DNA from 2 places in the Agarivorans sp. 1_MG-2023 genome. Region 2 is predicted to be linked to the other one. Evidence: predicted binding sites of a transcription regulator. Region 2 holds the regulator's gene; the other holds the start of a gene.
What was found. The regulator sigma-54, encoded in region 2, starts transcription at its own class of promoters, with help from an activator protein. The targets are predictions, from matches to a motif close to GTTGGCACGNNNNTNGNNT.

Region 1: the regulator sigma-54 is predicted to act here: its motif matches at 5,274-5,292, upstream of Q4592_RS04415 (PEP-CTERM sorting domain-containing protein).

The regions. Positions count from the first base shown of each region.
Region 1 is NZ_JAUOSJ010000003.1:10,523-17,949, forward strand. It holds gene Q4592_RS04395 (HDOD domain-containing protein) at 1-86, shown strand, start outside; gene Q4592_RS04400 (TonB-dependent hemoglobin/transferrin/lactoferrin family receptor) at 146-2,299, opposite strand; gene Q4592_RS04405 (hypothetical protein) at 2,638-3,114, shown strand; gene Q4592_RS04410 (SMP-30/gluconolactonase/LRE family protein) at 3,189-4,211, opposite strand; gene Q4592_RS04415 (PEP-CTERM sorting domain-containing protein) at 4,480-5,220, opposite strand; gene Q4592_RS04420 (PaaI family thioesterase) at 5,504-5,980, opposite strand; gene Q4592_RS04425 (glyceraldehyde-3-phosphate dehydrogenase) at 6,056-7,216, opposite strand; tRNA gene Q4592_RS04430 (tRNA-Phe) at 7,364-7,427, opposite strand, start outside.
Region 2 is NZ_JAUOSJ010000008.1:173,548-180,974, reverse strand. It holds gene pmbA (metalloprotease PmbA) at 1-750, shown strand, start outside; gene mgtE (magnesium transporter) at 833-2,194, opposite strand; gene Q4592_RS13605 (HPr family phosphocarrier protein) at 2,264-2,554, opposite strand; gene rapZ (RNase adapter RapZ) at 2,520-3,377, opposite strand; gene ptsN (PTS IIA-like nitrogen regulatory protein PtsN) at 3,404-3,847, opposite strand; gene hpf (ribosome hibernation promoting factor) at 3,856-4,143, opposite strand; gene Q4592_RS13585 (RNA polymerase factor sigma-54) at 4,167-5,669, opposite strand; gene lptB (LPS export ABC transporter ATP-binding protein) at 5,720-6,445, opposite strand; gene lptA (lipopolysaccharide transport periplasmic protein LptA) at 6,448-6,924, opposite strand; gene lptC (LPS export ABC transporter periplasmic protein LptC) at 6,950-7,427, opposite strand, start outside.

The DNA.
Region 1 (7,427 bases), on a different contig from region 2:
GTTATGACGGTTTATTGGCTTTTTTGAATATGGAAGACCAGCAGTTAGAAGATGTGTTGAATGCAGTGGCTGATACCCAAGCTTAAGCGCTAAAAGCTAAACAAAAAGGCTAGCCTAGTGGCTAGCCTTTTTTAGTTAGTATTGCCTAGAATTTGTAGGCTACATCTACTCCCCAGTTTCTGCCGGGTTGGGTGTAACGGTCTAAACCTTGATAGTCAGAGTCTTTGCCATCTAAATCGGTGTAACTCCAGTACTTTTGGTCGAGAGCGTTAAACAAACCTGCGCGCAGCACTAAGTCATTTACTGGCTGATAATAAGCCGTTAAATCAAGTAACGCGTAACCAGGTGCGTGGGCATTATCTTCTGCCGCCCAATCACCGTCTTTTTTGGCGGCTACCATGGTAAGGTTTAAGGTGCTTCCCCAAAGATCGTCACTGTGATCGTAACCTAATCCCCACACTGCAGTGAGCGGTGCGACTGAATCAAGCGAGCTGCCGTCTTCTTTGTTTTTACCTTGTGCGTAAGCCACGCTTAAGCGGCTATAGGTGCCTTTAGGCGCGCCAAAGGCATCGTCTAACCAATAGTGACCTTTAAACTCCACTCCGTAAATCTCAGCTTCGCCAATATTTTCGTTGATGGTGATACCAGCTGGGTAGCTTGGATCGCTGTAATCGGTTACCGATTGTATAAAATTAGTGTAGTCGTTGAAGAAACCCACCAGTTCCATGCTAGACGCATCGGTATTTGCCCGTAAACCTAACTCGTAACTTTGGCTCTCTTCTGGCTTAAGGTTGGGGTTAGATAGCGTGGCGTAACCATGACCGCTGTTATCAAATGCGTAATAAGGCTCTTGTAAGGTAGGGGCTCTAAAACCTTCACTGTATTGCGCAAAGGTACTGAACTGCTGGTTCCAATGGTAAACCGCGCCTAAACGTTTGGTAAGTGCATCACTGTTATGTTGCTCAAAGCCGCTGCTCGCATCTGGAGTTGCTTGGTAGTCGTCATAACGCAGACCTGCGGTTACCACTAAGCGCTCATCTAGCAAGTACATATGATCTTGAATAAATATTCCGCGCTTTTCGGAATCTGCTGCTGGCACCTCTGGGGCTCCTGGGTCAACCGTTCCTGTATCAAAGTAGTGGGTGCGGTAATCTAGCTCAAAGTCACTATTAATAGCACTTAAACCATAGCTTAGCTCATGGCTACCGTGAGCAAATTCGAGTAATTTATTAAATTGTGCATCAAACTGCAGACTGCTGTCTTCGCCATTACGCTCGCGGTTGCGACTGCCGTAAAAACCGGTGGTGTCGTAGTTATTGTGCTCAGACTTGCTTTGTTGATGACTTAGCTGCCAAAACACGTCATCAAAGGCGAGATTATTGGCTGTCCAGGTATGATTTAATCCTACGCGGCTGCGGCTATCTTCGTCTTCACTGTTAGCATTGGTATAGGTAAAGCCTGGTGCAATGGTGTAGCCTTCATTACTCAGTATTTGCCCTTTAGATTGGCGTTGGAACAACTCGGCAACTACACCAAATGTATGCGCTTCATTTAGCTGGTAATTGGCTTTTAATAGCAAGTTATGCGAGTCAAAGTCATAAGGATCGGCTTGACCACGATCTCGGCCATTGATGTCCGCACCAGAAGAGTGGGCTTGGGTTTCGCTGCCATCACGATACGTATAAATAGCTAAGCCTTCCCAGTTTTGGTAACGCTTGGCCAGCTCTAGGGTTGTTTTGTAAGCTTCGTTCGAGCTGTTATAGCCAGCCTTTATCGCTACGTGATTAGCATCGCCTTCGTCTAATACATCTTCAGGATTTTTAGTGCGTAGCAGTACCGCACCACCTAAGGCGTCACTACCATACAAACTAGAGGCCGGGCCTTTGTTAATTTCTACAGCACTTAAGGTATCAATCTCATAGGAGTTTGGTCCCTTGTTCATTACGTCGCCGCCTGGGTTGTAGGCTGTTGGTTGCTCAATACCGTCAACCATCAGTTTGATACGGCTACCATCAAGGCCCCGAATGTTAAACCCGCTAGTGCCGTATCTACCTTGGCCTGTTGTGGTAACGCCTGGCTCATAACGTACTACATCGTTTAAATCGTTAGCCATTTGCTTCTCTAGTTGCTCTGAGCTAACAGAACTTACGCTAGATGAAACATCTTTAAGATTTTGCTCAGTACGGGTTGCCGACACGACCACTTCATCAAACATGGTGCTGTTGGAATTAGCCATGGCGACTGGGCTTAAGCTGAGTATTATTGCGTTGGCAATGAGTGTGCGATTGAGTGTTTTCATAAAAACCAGGCTTTGTCCTTATCCTGTAAAGTGTAATTAAAGCGCACTATACATAATACGAATGAGAATTAAAATCATTTGCATTTAATTATAGTTTTATGAATAGGAACTTTGGCTATTTACAGAAAACCACATTGCAATAGTGGTTTAGCGGCCGATTGGGCAATAAATGGTTTTATTAAATGTGTTTAAAGGTGATGGGTTAACTCGTCAATCGCATTGATAGCAATTGTGCTACTTTAAATCTGAGTAGTATTGAGTTGTTAGTGACGTTAAGGAGTGTTTATTTGTTGCTTGGCGGCGCATTGGCGTTTAAACCCAAATAAGGAAGTAAAGTGGTGAACAATAAAAATAGTCTAAGCATACTAATGATTGGCTTAGTGGTTTTACTGCTGAGTGGCTGTAAATCAGTTGGAGTGGGCTCTGGCTTTGAAGAGCGCTTAGTGAGTGTGATAGAAATGCCAACTCGTAGCCTAAGTTTTACTGATGCAGTTGTGTGTTTAGACAGTGCTCAACAAGGAAAGCGTGGGGTACGTTTTTTACAAGGTGAGTATGCGCTGGAAGCAGAAGATGATGATTACTGGTATTTCCATGCCCCGTCAGTGATTGAAATGGGCGTATTGGAAGGCGGCAATGTAGTGGCGGGGAAACGCATGGCGGGAGGGCTAATGTTAGCTAAAAATCCGCAAGCTACGGTTGCTGCGGGCGCTTATCTGGACAGTGAGGCCGAGCGTAAAATTATGGTGTTGAAAATAGGCCGAGATTTTTTAGATTTAAAAGGTAATAAGTGGCTGCTAAGTAATTCTACTGAGTAAATAGCGGGACCGCTAATATCAGCATTCAACGGAGCAACATACTTTCGAGATTGCTCCGCTAATGCAGCCTCAGCTTATAACAGTGGCACAGACAATAAGGTATCGTGAGCGGTGATAAACAGTGTTTTTTCATCCGCTGAAAGGGTGCAATTGGCGGTTAACCTACCGGTGCGAATTTTTGCTAGTACCTCTCCTTTAGGGCTAAACAGCCACACGCCACCAGGGCCAGAAGCAAAAATATTACCACTTGAATGCACTACCATGCCATCTGGCAGGCCTTGCTCTCCTTCTACACCAATCAGCGCTTTAGCGTTATAGAACATACGCTTATTTTCAATGCTTCCATCAGCGTTAAGATCGTAGGCTAACCAGCGAGGGTGGGCATCATCAGACACCGCAACATATAAAGTCGTTTCGTCTAAGGACAATGCAATACCGTTTGGAAAATTCACGCTCTTATCCAATAGGCTTACTTCACCATCGCTGCTTAAGCGGTAAATACCTTGGTAGTCAATCTCCTTACGTTGATCATCCATACCGGCATTTAAGCCGTAAGGTGGATCGGTAAAATACAAACTACCGTCACTATGGTAAACCGCGTCATTAGGGCTATTTAGGCGCTTTTTTTGATAGTGGCTGGCCAAAGTAATAAATTCGCTTTTTGGTGATGTAAGAGGAGCATCCATTATCGCTACTCGGCGATCCCCCTGCTGCAGGAGGACGAGTTGGCCATCATCGTTAAGCAATAAACCATTAGCGCCCTGACCATAATCACCCTCATATAAACCGCTCGCACCAGACTGCGCCAAATAAACAGAAGTCCCCTGATTCGGCTGGTATTTTATTACCGTGTTGTTGGGGATATCAGAAAACAGTAAATAGTTTTGTTCGGCAATCCAAACAGGGCCTTCTGTCCAGCGATACCCTTTTCCTCGAATACTAATTTTGGCATCTTCGGCGAGGTAACTAAGTGCTTGTTGATTGATGATCTCTATCGAGCCGGTTGTTTCTAATGCATCTTCAAGTTGAGTATTTTGCTGAGTTGTAGCGCAAGCGCTGACGGTGAGAGTAGCGGCGAGAATAAACGCAGTTCGCATGTTTAGTCCTTTAATCACAGTGAATATCGTTGTTTTTCTACAGGTTATCCAATTATTTAAATTGGTTGTCCATTTTGTAGCCGAGAGTTAAATATATCAAGCTGTAATGTTATTTTACTTTTATTAATGAGGCGTTAATTGATTCTATTTGGTTGAACAATTTTTAAGAAGATAGCGTTAAACGTGCTGAAGATGGGAGGAGGCTTGGTTAAGCGGATGCTCTAAGCGAGTTAAGTAGTTGCTTAGAGCAGTGTCAGTTACCGTTAAGTTAAGCTTTTCTGTTTCGCTTTACTCGACTGAACACTAACAATACCAATCCTAAGCTGACTAGCCACCATGTGTTTGGTTCAGGCACTGTCACTGGCGACAATGAACGTCCAGTGATGGTTTGCAGCTGCAAGCTCGCGCTGTGATTGTCGGTTTCGAAATTACGGCCAAAAAATTGAATAGACGTAATTTTGTCGGCTTCGCTTTCTGCAAATAGGTTCACATAGCCGTATGGTTCGCGTTTGTTGCCGCTTACGCTGGTTGGACTACCGTAATGTTCGGGTTCTAATACTGCCGCATCTAAAATTTGGTTAGTAACAAAACTTAAGCTTTCAGATTGAGTAGTAATACTGAGTTGATTCCCGCTATCTCCTGCGCTCCACCAAAATCCAAAGTATCCCATGGCTTGGTTAAAATCTAAGGTCACTGAACTTTTATTGGGAATAAATAAGTACTTACCTTCACCATAAGCGCCACCATACACACCGAAGTTAACCACTTTTGCAGTACCTTTATCGACGGAGTAATCGCCAAAATCGGTTTGATGACCGTTGTTCAGGCCAATTTTAGCTAAGCTGTCAAAGGTTTCGGTTTGCAAGGTCCCGCCCACCTGCGAGCTCTGAATCCCTGGTGCTTCAATAGTATAAATAATACCTGCGTGGCTGGAGAAGCTAAGCACTGCGGCAATAACAACAAAGCCGATAGTTAACTGGTTTAGTTTGCGACTTTTTGCTGATTTCATGGTGTACCTCGGTAGCTTACTAATGGCCTAAATAGGTCTTGTTGAGTAAGTTATATCCAGTTTCGTGCCATGTTTTTTATCTCTAAATTATTCAGTGTGTTAGAAGGTGTACATGAGCTTTCTAAGCGGAGGCATTAGCAGCATTTGCACTTTGCAAAAGGGCGTTTTTAAAGGTCGTTTTTAAAGGGGGGAGCTGGGAGGTAGAATGAACCGCGTCTGATTATTAAGCTAGGCTCTAAATAGTTATGAATGCGACACTTAACCGATAAGTATCGCGATGAATTTATTGAACCGCTTTAAGTGACAAAGTGAGTGAGAAGGTCGCTACAATGTCGTCACCACTAATGCTTGGGCAAGTGGCATCGATAGTAACAGCTTGGTTTACACGTTCGCCACTGGCCATGGTTTTCTCAAGCATTTGATCAATCAGTAAACCGTCGGTGCAGGTAAAAATCACATCGGCTTCAGGGCGTTTTAAAAATTTCCCCTCTACTGCTTTAAAAGCCAAAGACACCTTTTTGCCATGTTGTTCAGCTTTTGCAATGGCTAAAAAGCCACCGGCTACATCTGCTCCCACAGCTAAGGTGCCAAAGTACATGCTGTTTAAGTGATTTTTAGTACGGCGCTTAAGTGGGATCTTTACCACTACTTTTTGTTCGTCCATGGCTAAAATCTTGGGGCGGCAGTACCAAATTAACGGAACCTTAAACATGCCAAACAAGCTGAGCATTAGGTTGGCCTTGCGAATACTGGGAAGCATAACTATTCCTTAGTTAAGAGGTCTTACCAGTAGAGCTTGTTGTTAACAAAAAGTCAACATTTGGTGCTTTTTAGTTTAAAAATCAGACCAACCTGCGCCAACTATAAAGTGAACGGTAGTGTCTTCTGGGCCGCGAGCGACATCAATACCCGTGCGTAAGTTAAAACGTCTTGCCATTAAGTAACGAAAGCCAATGCCTTTGGCATAGCGGTTGGGGGTATCTCCTAAGTGTTGATCAGCATTAAAGGCTTGGCCTAGACCGCCAAATACTACCCCAGACCAGCGCGCATCAAAGTCGTAGCGCAGCTCTCCCTGTAAGGTTGCCATGCGCTCTCCTTGATAGCGCATGGCTGGAATACCGCGCATTTCAATAAAGGGCAGGGCATAATACGGTGTATCACCATGGGCACTCGATGCCGAAAGCCTCGCTGAACCTTGAAATTTGCCACCTAAATAGCTAAAGCCAGAAAACTCGCCAGAGGCAATCGCGTAGTCTTTATCTCCACCAAAGTAATCGGCATGCTTGGCGTAACTCACGTTGCCATATAAGCCTTGGTTGGGGCTAAAAGAGTTGTCGCGTGTATCATAGTTAAGCAATAAGGCTAAGCCGCCATCTTTCATGCTTAACTGTGGTTTTAAGTAATCAGGTAAGTCACCGATAGAGAATTCACTATCACTGTCTAAATACGAGTATTTTGCACCCGCAAACCAAGGGCTATCACCTAAACGAAAACGGATTTGTTGAAGTAAATAAGTGCCTTTAAGGTTCACTCTAATCGGTATATCGCCAATAATCCCATCACTCGGTAAGCGAAAACTGTCGATATTGGCATCGACTCCAGCGATAGCGCCAATGTAACGAATAGTGTCTTGTTTCCAAATACCCATGTGAAAAGCGCCAGCGCCGCGTGTGCCGTTCTCTGTGGCTAAGCCAAGTAAACCTGAAACGCTGGGGGTTAGTTTGAGGGGGGCATTGGGATCTTCATCTTCAACGAGATTGTTTTGGCGCTCTTCATTCTCATGGAAAAATGCCAAAACCAAGCCGCCACCGTAACCCACTGCGGGGTCGGTAATAATGATAGGTACCGGTAAAAAGCCCACAGCATTGTCCATTAACCATTGGCTGGCATCCATTCTTCCGTCGGTGGGATCAACAAACTGCTCGAAAAAATCGGCGTGAGCGTTGCCCATTGAGAACAACAAGGGGACTGAGCTAAGTATTGCGGGTAGGCGCATATTTCATTCCTTGAAATAGTGAGCGTTTCACTGAAAACAGTTAGGTAGAGTGTAGCGAGATGAAAGCTAAAGCGATAGCGTAAATTAATGCTAGGGTTTGCAGGCCTGAAACGAAAAAAGCCTGCATAAATGCAGGCTTTTTAAAGGTGGTGCCCGGAGGCGGAATCGAACCACCGACACGAGGATTTTCAATCCTCTGCTCTACCGACTG
Region 2 (7,427 bases):
CAACGTGATTACGCCTACAGCGTAGCGCGTGACTTCTCTGACCTCGACAGTATTGAAGAGATTGCTGCTCAAGCGACCAGTAAAACCCTAGGTCGTTTAGGTAGTCGCAAAATTTCGACTTGTGAAGTACCTGTAGTATTTGATCAAGAGGTGGCGGGTAGCTTGTTTGGCCATTTAATTGGAGCGATTAGTGGCGGTAATTTATATCGTCGTTCGTCATTTTTACTCGATAGTTTGGGTAAAAAATTGTTCCCGAGTTGGTTGTCTATTTACGAAGACCCATTTGTTAAAAAGGGCTTATCCAGTACGCCTTTTGACAGCGAAGGTGTAGCACCTAAAGTTAAACACATTATTGCCGACGGTGTTTTGGAGTCTTATCTATTAACGACTTATGCGGGCCGTAAGTTGGGTATGCAAAGTACAGGGCATGCGGGCGGTATTCATAATTGGCTTGTGAAAAACAGCGGTGTAAATAGGGCTGAGCTGTTAAAGCAAATGGGGACCGGCTTATTGGTAACCGAAATGATGGGCCAAGGGGTAAATACGGTAACTGGAGACTATTCTCGCGGCGCTGCTGGATACTGGGTAGAAAATGGTGAAATTGCTTTTCCAGTACATGAAATCACCGTGGCCAGTACTTTGCCTGAAATGTTTGCGAATGTTGTCGCTATTGCTGATGATTTCGATAAAGAGAGTGCTATTCAAACGGGCTCGATATTGATTTCTTCAATGAAGATTGCAGGTAGCTAAAGACAATTGGATTGGGCTAGAGCCACAAAGAAGCTGAATTGCTTGCTCTAGCTCTGTTCTCGTTTCTGGCCTCTAGCTGTGTTTAAGCCAGTATTAAGGTGGCCATTCCTAAGAAAGAGAATAAGCCCATTACATCTGTAATGGTGGTTAAAGCCATACCGCCAGCTAATGCTGGGTCGATGTTAAATTTCTTCATTAGCAGAGGAATAGTGACGCCAGCAAGCCCGGCTAATGACATATTTACAAACATCGCGCCTGCAATGATCACTCCCAGTGTCCAATCCCCTTTCCAAAAGGTTACCACTAGCGCAATCACCGTGGCCCAAATCATACCATTGAGCATGCCAATAGCTGCTTCTTTGCCGATGAGCCAGCGTGAGTTACCTTCCCCAATATGCCCCACAGCTAAGCCACGGATTACCAAGGCAAGTGTTTGATTACCGGCAATGCCTCCCATACTAGGGACAATCGTCATTAAAATTGCCAAGGTGGCTAATTGTTCCAAGGTAGACTCAAACATGTTACTGATAGAGGCTGCGATTAACGCTGCGCATAAGTTTATTGCCAGCCAAAAGGTTCTACGTTGAGTACTTTTTATTACTGGCGCAAAGGTATCTTCGTCATCATCCATGCCGGCCATGCCCATCATGCTGTGCTCGGCATTTTCTCGAATAATATCAACCACATCATCAATGGTTACTCGGCCCAATAAGTGGCCTTGTTCATCGACGACAGGAGCAGATATCCAGTCGTGGCGTTCAAATAATGCCGCTACATCGTCTTCATCCATCGCTACCGGAATAGTCTCTGCCTTACTGTCCATCACGTCGCGAACGTTAACATTTGGGTTAACGGTAAGCAGGGTCGATAAGGGGATATCGCCGAGTAGTGAATCATCCTCGTCCACCACATACAGGGCGTCAGTGGCTTCGGGTAATTCACCGCGCACCCGTAAGTAGCGTAATACCACATCAATGGTGACGTCGGCACGAATGGTGATGGTATCAGTGTTCATGATACTGCCGGCAGTATCTTCAGGGTAGGCTAAGGCGGCTTCTACACGATGGCGATCTTGCCCGTCCATCTGTTCTAATACTTCTTGATAAACACTATCAGGCAGGCTACGCAGCACGTAAGCGATGTCATCGGTGTCCATGCCTTCGGTGGCTGCGGCAAGCGTCTCTGGCGCCATTAATTGCAGCACGCCTTCCATTACGTCTTCGTTAAGTTCTTCGAGAATTTCGCCGTGTTGTTCAGGATCGGTGAGTTGCCATAACACTTTCCGCCCTGCTGGGGGGCTAGATTCTAGCAGTAAGGCTACGTCACAGGCCGGCATTTGATGAAGCATGCGCCTAACATGCACAAACATACCGCTGTCTAGAGCTTGGTTAAGCTCCTGTAAGCGTTTGTGCTGATTAGGGTTTAACTCCATCTCTTCCGGCATAAGCATTCCCTATTATTGTTTGTTTAAGCGGCGCTTGCTAAGTGTAGCGTGTGTTTATTGCGCTTTGGTTTATTCTTCGTCGAAATTCGCTTCTATTAACGCTTGAACGGCATCTAAAGCGGCAGTGGCATCGTCCCCTTCGGAAATAATGGTTAAGGTATTTCCTTGAGCGCTGGCTAACACCAACAAGCCCATTACACTGGCGGCAGAGGCGGTTTTCTCGCCATCGATAATGGTTAGTTCAGCATCAAATTTCTGGGCCAGCTCTACCAGTTTTGTCGCTGGGCGAGCATGCAACCCCAGCTTGTTTTTAACGATAACTTGCCTAGTGAGCTTCAAGACGGTGTTCCAAAGTGCGATGGCGACGTTGTACTTTACGCTGGGCACTAAAGTGTTCAGCTAATTTTTCTGCTACGTAAACACTGCGGTGTTGGCCACCAGTGCAACCAATGGCAATGGTTAGGTAAGCGCGGTTATTGGCTTCCAAATGCGGTAACCAAGATTGTAGTAAATCACGAATTTGCTCAATGTATTGATTGACCAAAGCTTGTGCAGATAAATACTCTTGAACAGGTTTATCTAAGCCTGTCAGTGGCCGCAACTCTTCTTGCCAATGAGGGTTAGGCAGAAATCTAGCATCAAACATATAGTCAGCATCATTAGGCACGCCGTTTTTAAAGCCAAATGATTCAAACACTAAAATTAACTGTTGTTGCTGATCGCCAGTTACTCTAGAGCGAATTAAGCCACTTAGCTCATGCACTGATAAGCGTGAAGTATCGATGCGTAAATCAGCATTTCGAGATAACGGTGCCAGCAGCTCGGTTTCCGATTCAATCGCTTCAGCCAGAGACAAATTGGTTTGACTCAGCGGGTGAACTCGCCGAGTTTCGCTGTAACGGCGGATCAGCGCCTCGTCTTTAGCATCTAAAAAAATGCTTAACAGATTCACATCAGGGCCGGCGTTGCGAATAATTTGGCCTATCGGCGAAGGTTCGTCTGGAAGGTTTCGAATATCGATACTTATTGCTACTTTAGAGTAAGTATTTTTTAAGTTATCGATAAGAGATTGCCATAACACAACCGGGAGGTTGTCTACACAATAGTAGCCCAGATCTTCTAGTACTCTCAAGGCGACGGTTTTTCCTGAACCAGAACGCCCACTCACGATAATGAGTTCCATGACTATCCCTAACGGTGATTAGAGTATTAGGCTACCATGATGTCGTATAATTCGTCATCACTTTGTGCACAACGAAGTTGTTTGCATACTTGCTTATCGTTAAGTTTTTCAGCTACTTGAGATAAGGTGTTGAGGTGTTGTTTACACTGATCTTCTGGTACCAGTAAGGCAAAAACCAAATCAACAGGTTTATTGTCAATGGCGTCAAAAGCAATTGGAGGATCACAACGTAAAAAAACAGCGGTTGTTTGATGCTGTTTATCAATGCGGCCATGAGGTATTGCCACGCCTTGCCCGATACCGGTGCTGCCCATTTTTTCTCTATTCAACAAACTCTCAAATATACATTGAGCTGTCGTATCCAGTTGACCAGCGGCTAGTTCACTAATGATTTCTAAGGCGCGTTTTTTTGAAGAGCATTGGACTGCACTTTGAGTGCAATCCAAGCTTAGTACTTTATCTATTTGCATGGAGGTGACTAATGTTTGTTAAGTTTTTCTTTATGTTTGATAACTTGGCGGTCAAGTTTGTCGATGAGGCCATCAATGGCGGCATACATATCTGAATGTTCAGCGGTAGCGAATAATTCACCGCCATTTAAATGTAAGGTGGCTTCTGCGATTTGATTGAGCTTCTCGACGTTGAGGATGACATGAACATTGTTTATCTGGTCAAATCGTCGAGTGAGCTTGGCAAACTTGTTATGGACATATTCTTTTAAAGACTCAGTAATATCAACGTGGTGTCCGGTAAGATTAATTTGCATAAATATAGTCCCCTTGATTGGCCTTAAAGTAGGCTCTTACGTTGGTTAGAAGGTGGTATCGCTAAAGACTCACGATATTTTGCAATCGTACGCCTTGCCACCTTGATCCCCTGATCTGCCAAAATATCAGCAATCTTACTATCGCTGAGAGGTTTACTGGTATTTTCGGCAGCAACCAGTTTCTTAATTAATGCACGAATAGCGGTAGATGAACATTCACCGCCGCCATCGGTAGCCACATGGCTAGAGAAGAAATATTTAAGTTCGAAAATGCCGCGAGGTGTATGCATGAATTTTTGAGTTGTCACTCGCGAAATTGTTGATTCGTGCATTTCTACTGCTTCGGCTACATCGTTCAGCACCATTGGCTTCATTGCTTCTTCACCGTATTCGAAGAAGGCTTGTTGGTGGTGAACGATACAGTTAGAGACTTTGAGTAAGGTTTCGTTGCGGCTTTCAATACTCTTAATAAACCACTTGGCTTCTTGTAAGTGGCTACGGATAAACTGAGTATCGGTGGCATTAGACGTTTTACTTAAGGATGCATAGTGAGAGTTTACTCTTAGCTTCGGCATCGCATCGGGGTTTAGCTCTACCACCCAGCGACCTTGACGCTTCACTACGGAAACATCGGGAATAACGTATTGGGCTTGGTTTGGCTCAACAGCGTTACCCGGGCGTGGCTCTAAGGTGTGAATCAAACGCATCACTTCGCGCAGCTGGTCTTCTTTTAATTTGGTCTTTCGAGCCAATAAGCGAAAATCTCGATTGGCTAATACATCGATATGGTTAGACACCACATCTTTGGCTTCATTTAGCCATGGTGTTTCTGGGGAAAAACGACTTAATTGAATTAACAAGCATTCTTGTAGCGAGCGCGCGGCAATGCCTACGGGGTCGAAATGCTGAATCCGTTTTAGTACTGCTTCAATTTCGTCAAGCTCTACATCTAAGTCGTTATTGTCACTAGAATTGAGGCCATCTAATAACTGTTCACAATCTTGTGTGAGGTAACCTGATTCATCTACTGCATCAATAATGGCTAAAGCAATGGCTTGGTCTACTTCGCTGAAAGGAGTAAGGCGCATTTGCCACAGCATGTGATCTTGTAAGGAATCAACGGTTTCGCCTTGGAATAACATATCATTGTCGTCACCACCGCTACTGCCGCTCGATGAGCTAGCTGGCGCGGAACTGGCGCTATAAATATCGTCCCAAGTGGAGTCTACGGGCAGGTCATCAGAAACAGTTTCTTGGTTAATGGCATCGCCAGCTTCCATTTGGCTGCTGTCTACGTCGGCGCTAGATTCGGCTTCTGTAGATTTTTCATTGGCTGACTTAGCGTCTGTTGCGTCACTATCATTCGAATGTGACTCATCCGCCTCAAGCAGAGGGTTACTTTCCAGAGCCTCTTGAATTTCTTGCTGTAAATCCAGGGTTGAAAGCTGGAGTAAGCGTATGGCCTGTTGTAACTGGGGGGTCATGGTTAACTGCTGACCAAGACGCAACTGCAAAGATGCTTTCATTAACTACCGCTATCCCTTCTTTTTATATTATTTTCTAAGCTGCACTTTAACTATAGCTTGAATTGTTCACCGAGATAAACTCGTTTCACGTGCTCGTTTTCAAGTATTTCTTGTGGCTTACCTGAGGCTATCAATTCACCCTGACTAACGATATAGGCATGCTCACAAACATCGAGAGTTTCCCTTACATTGTGGTCGGTAATTAATACACCTAGACCGCGATCACGCAGGTGTTCAATGATTTTTTTAATATCAATAACGGAAATAGGATCTACCCCAGCGAAGGGTTCGTCAAGCAAAATAAACTTAGGGGCTGCGGCTAAGGCGCGGGCAATTTCTACCCGGCGACGCTCTCCGCCTGACAGGCTCATACCAAGATTTTTGCGAATATGGCCAATGTGAAACTCTTCTAGCAAATCGTCCAATGCGCCAATCTGCTGCTCTTTGTCCAAATCCTTACGGGTTTCTAATACCGCCAGAATATTTTTTTCTACCGATAAACGGCGAAAGATAGAGGCCTCTTGCGGGAGATAACCAATGCCTTTTCGTGCACGAGTATGCATAGCGGTGCTAGACAGATCATCGTCATCGATAAGTATTCGGCCTTGGTCTCGCGGCACTAGACCAACCACCATGTAGAAGGTAGTGGTTTTACCGGCGCCGTTTGGCCCTAGTAAACCAACAATTTTCCCGGTTTCTACATTTAAACTGACGTTCTTTACTACCTTGCGACCTTTGTAGCTTTTGGCAAGGTTCTCAGCGATTAAGGTACTCATGATTACTCATTGTCCTCGGGGGAGAGTTCTTCTAATTGCTGAGGCAGGAAGATAGTGGTTACGCGATTATTTTCATCGCCTTGAGCAACCATCTCTTGTTTATTAATGCTGTATTTAATCATTTGGCCTTTTACTAAGCTCTCTTCTTGCTTGAGCTGAGCATTGTTGGTTAAGGTGAGGGTCTGCGTTTTTAAATCGTAACGCACCTCGTTGGCCTCTGCTTCAATCGGCTTGCCGCTGTCTAGTAGTTGGTAAAAAGTTGCCGGTTCGCCTTTGGCGATCATCACCTCGCTGCCTTTTTCTTCACTACCTATTACGCTGAGTTCTTCGGCGTGCATTTTTATTGAACCTTGAGTCACCACTACATTATTGTAGAAAGTGACGCGGTTTTCTTTGATGTTGACCTGCTGGCGGTCGGCATCAACAATAATTTGTTTGTTGAAGTCGTCTTCAAGTGCTTGAGAACCCCAAGAAAGCATAAACAAGCTAGCCGCTAGCGCTAACTTACTCTTGTGGGTTGTGGTAAACCGCTTCGATATCATCTAATAAAGTCACTATTTCGTTAGCTAGATCACCGTCCATGCCAACACCATACAGTTCGTACGATGGGCCATACACGGTAACAGGTTGATCGCTGCTCATGGTTTCGCTTTGCAGATCGATTTCCAAACTTTCGGTAATTATGTCGCGAACATACTCGCCACGACTTAAGTTTTTAATCACTACATTGTCATTTAAGGTGACAGTTTGTTGCTGCTGTACTGTAGCGTGATCAGCCACAATTTGCCATACAGGTTGACGAGGATCTGGGTAAACCAAAATCTTTGGTTGAGTAAATTCTGTGTGCTTAAGTTGTTCAAAAAACTCCATTTGTTCGGCGTAGATACGGTAACGTGGGCTGCCGTTTTCGCCAAAGCTGACGCTATAGAGTTTCTCTGCAACAAAGTTGGGCTTGCTGGCTTCGCGTTGAGCGCTTTGTTGT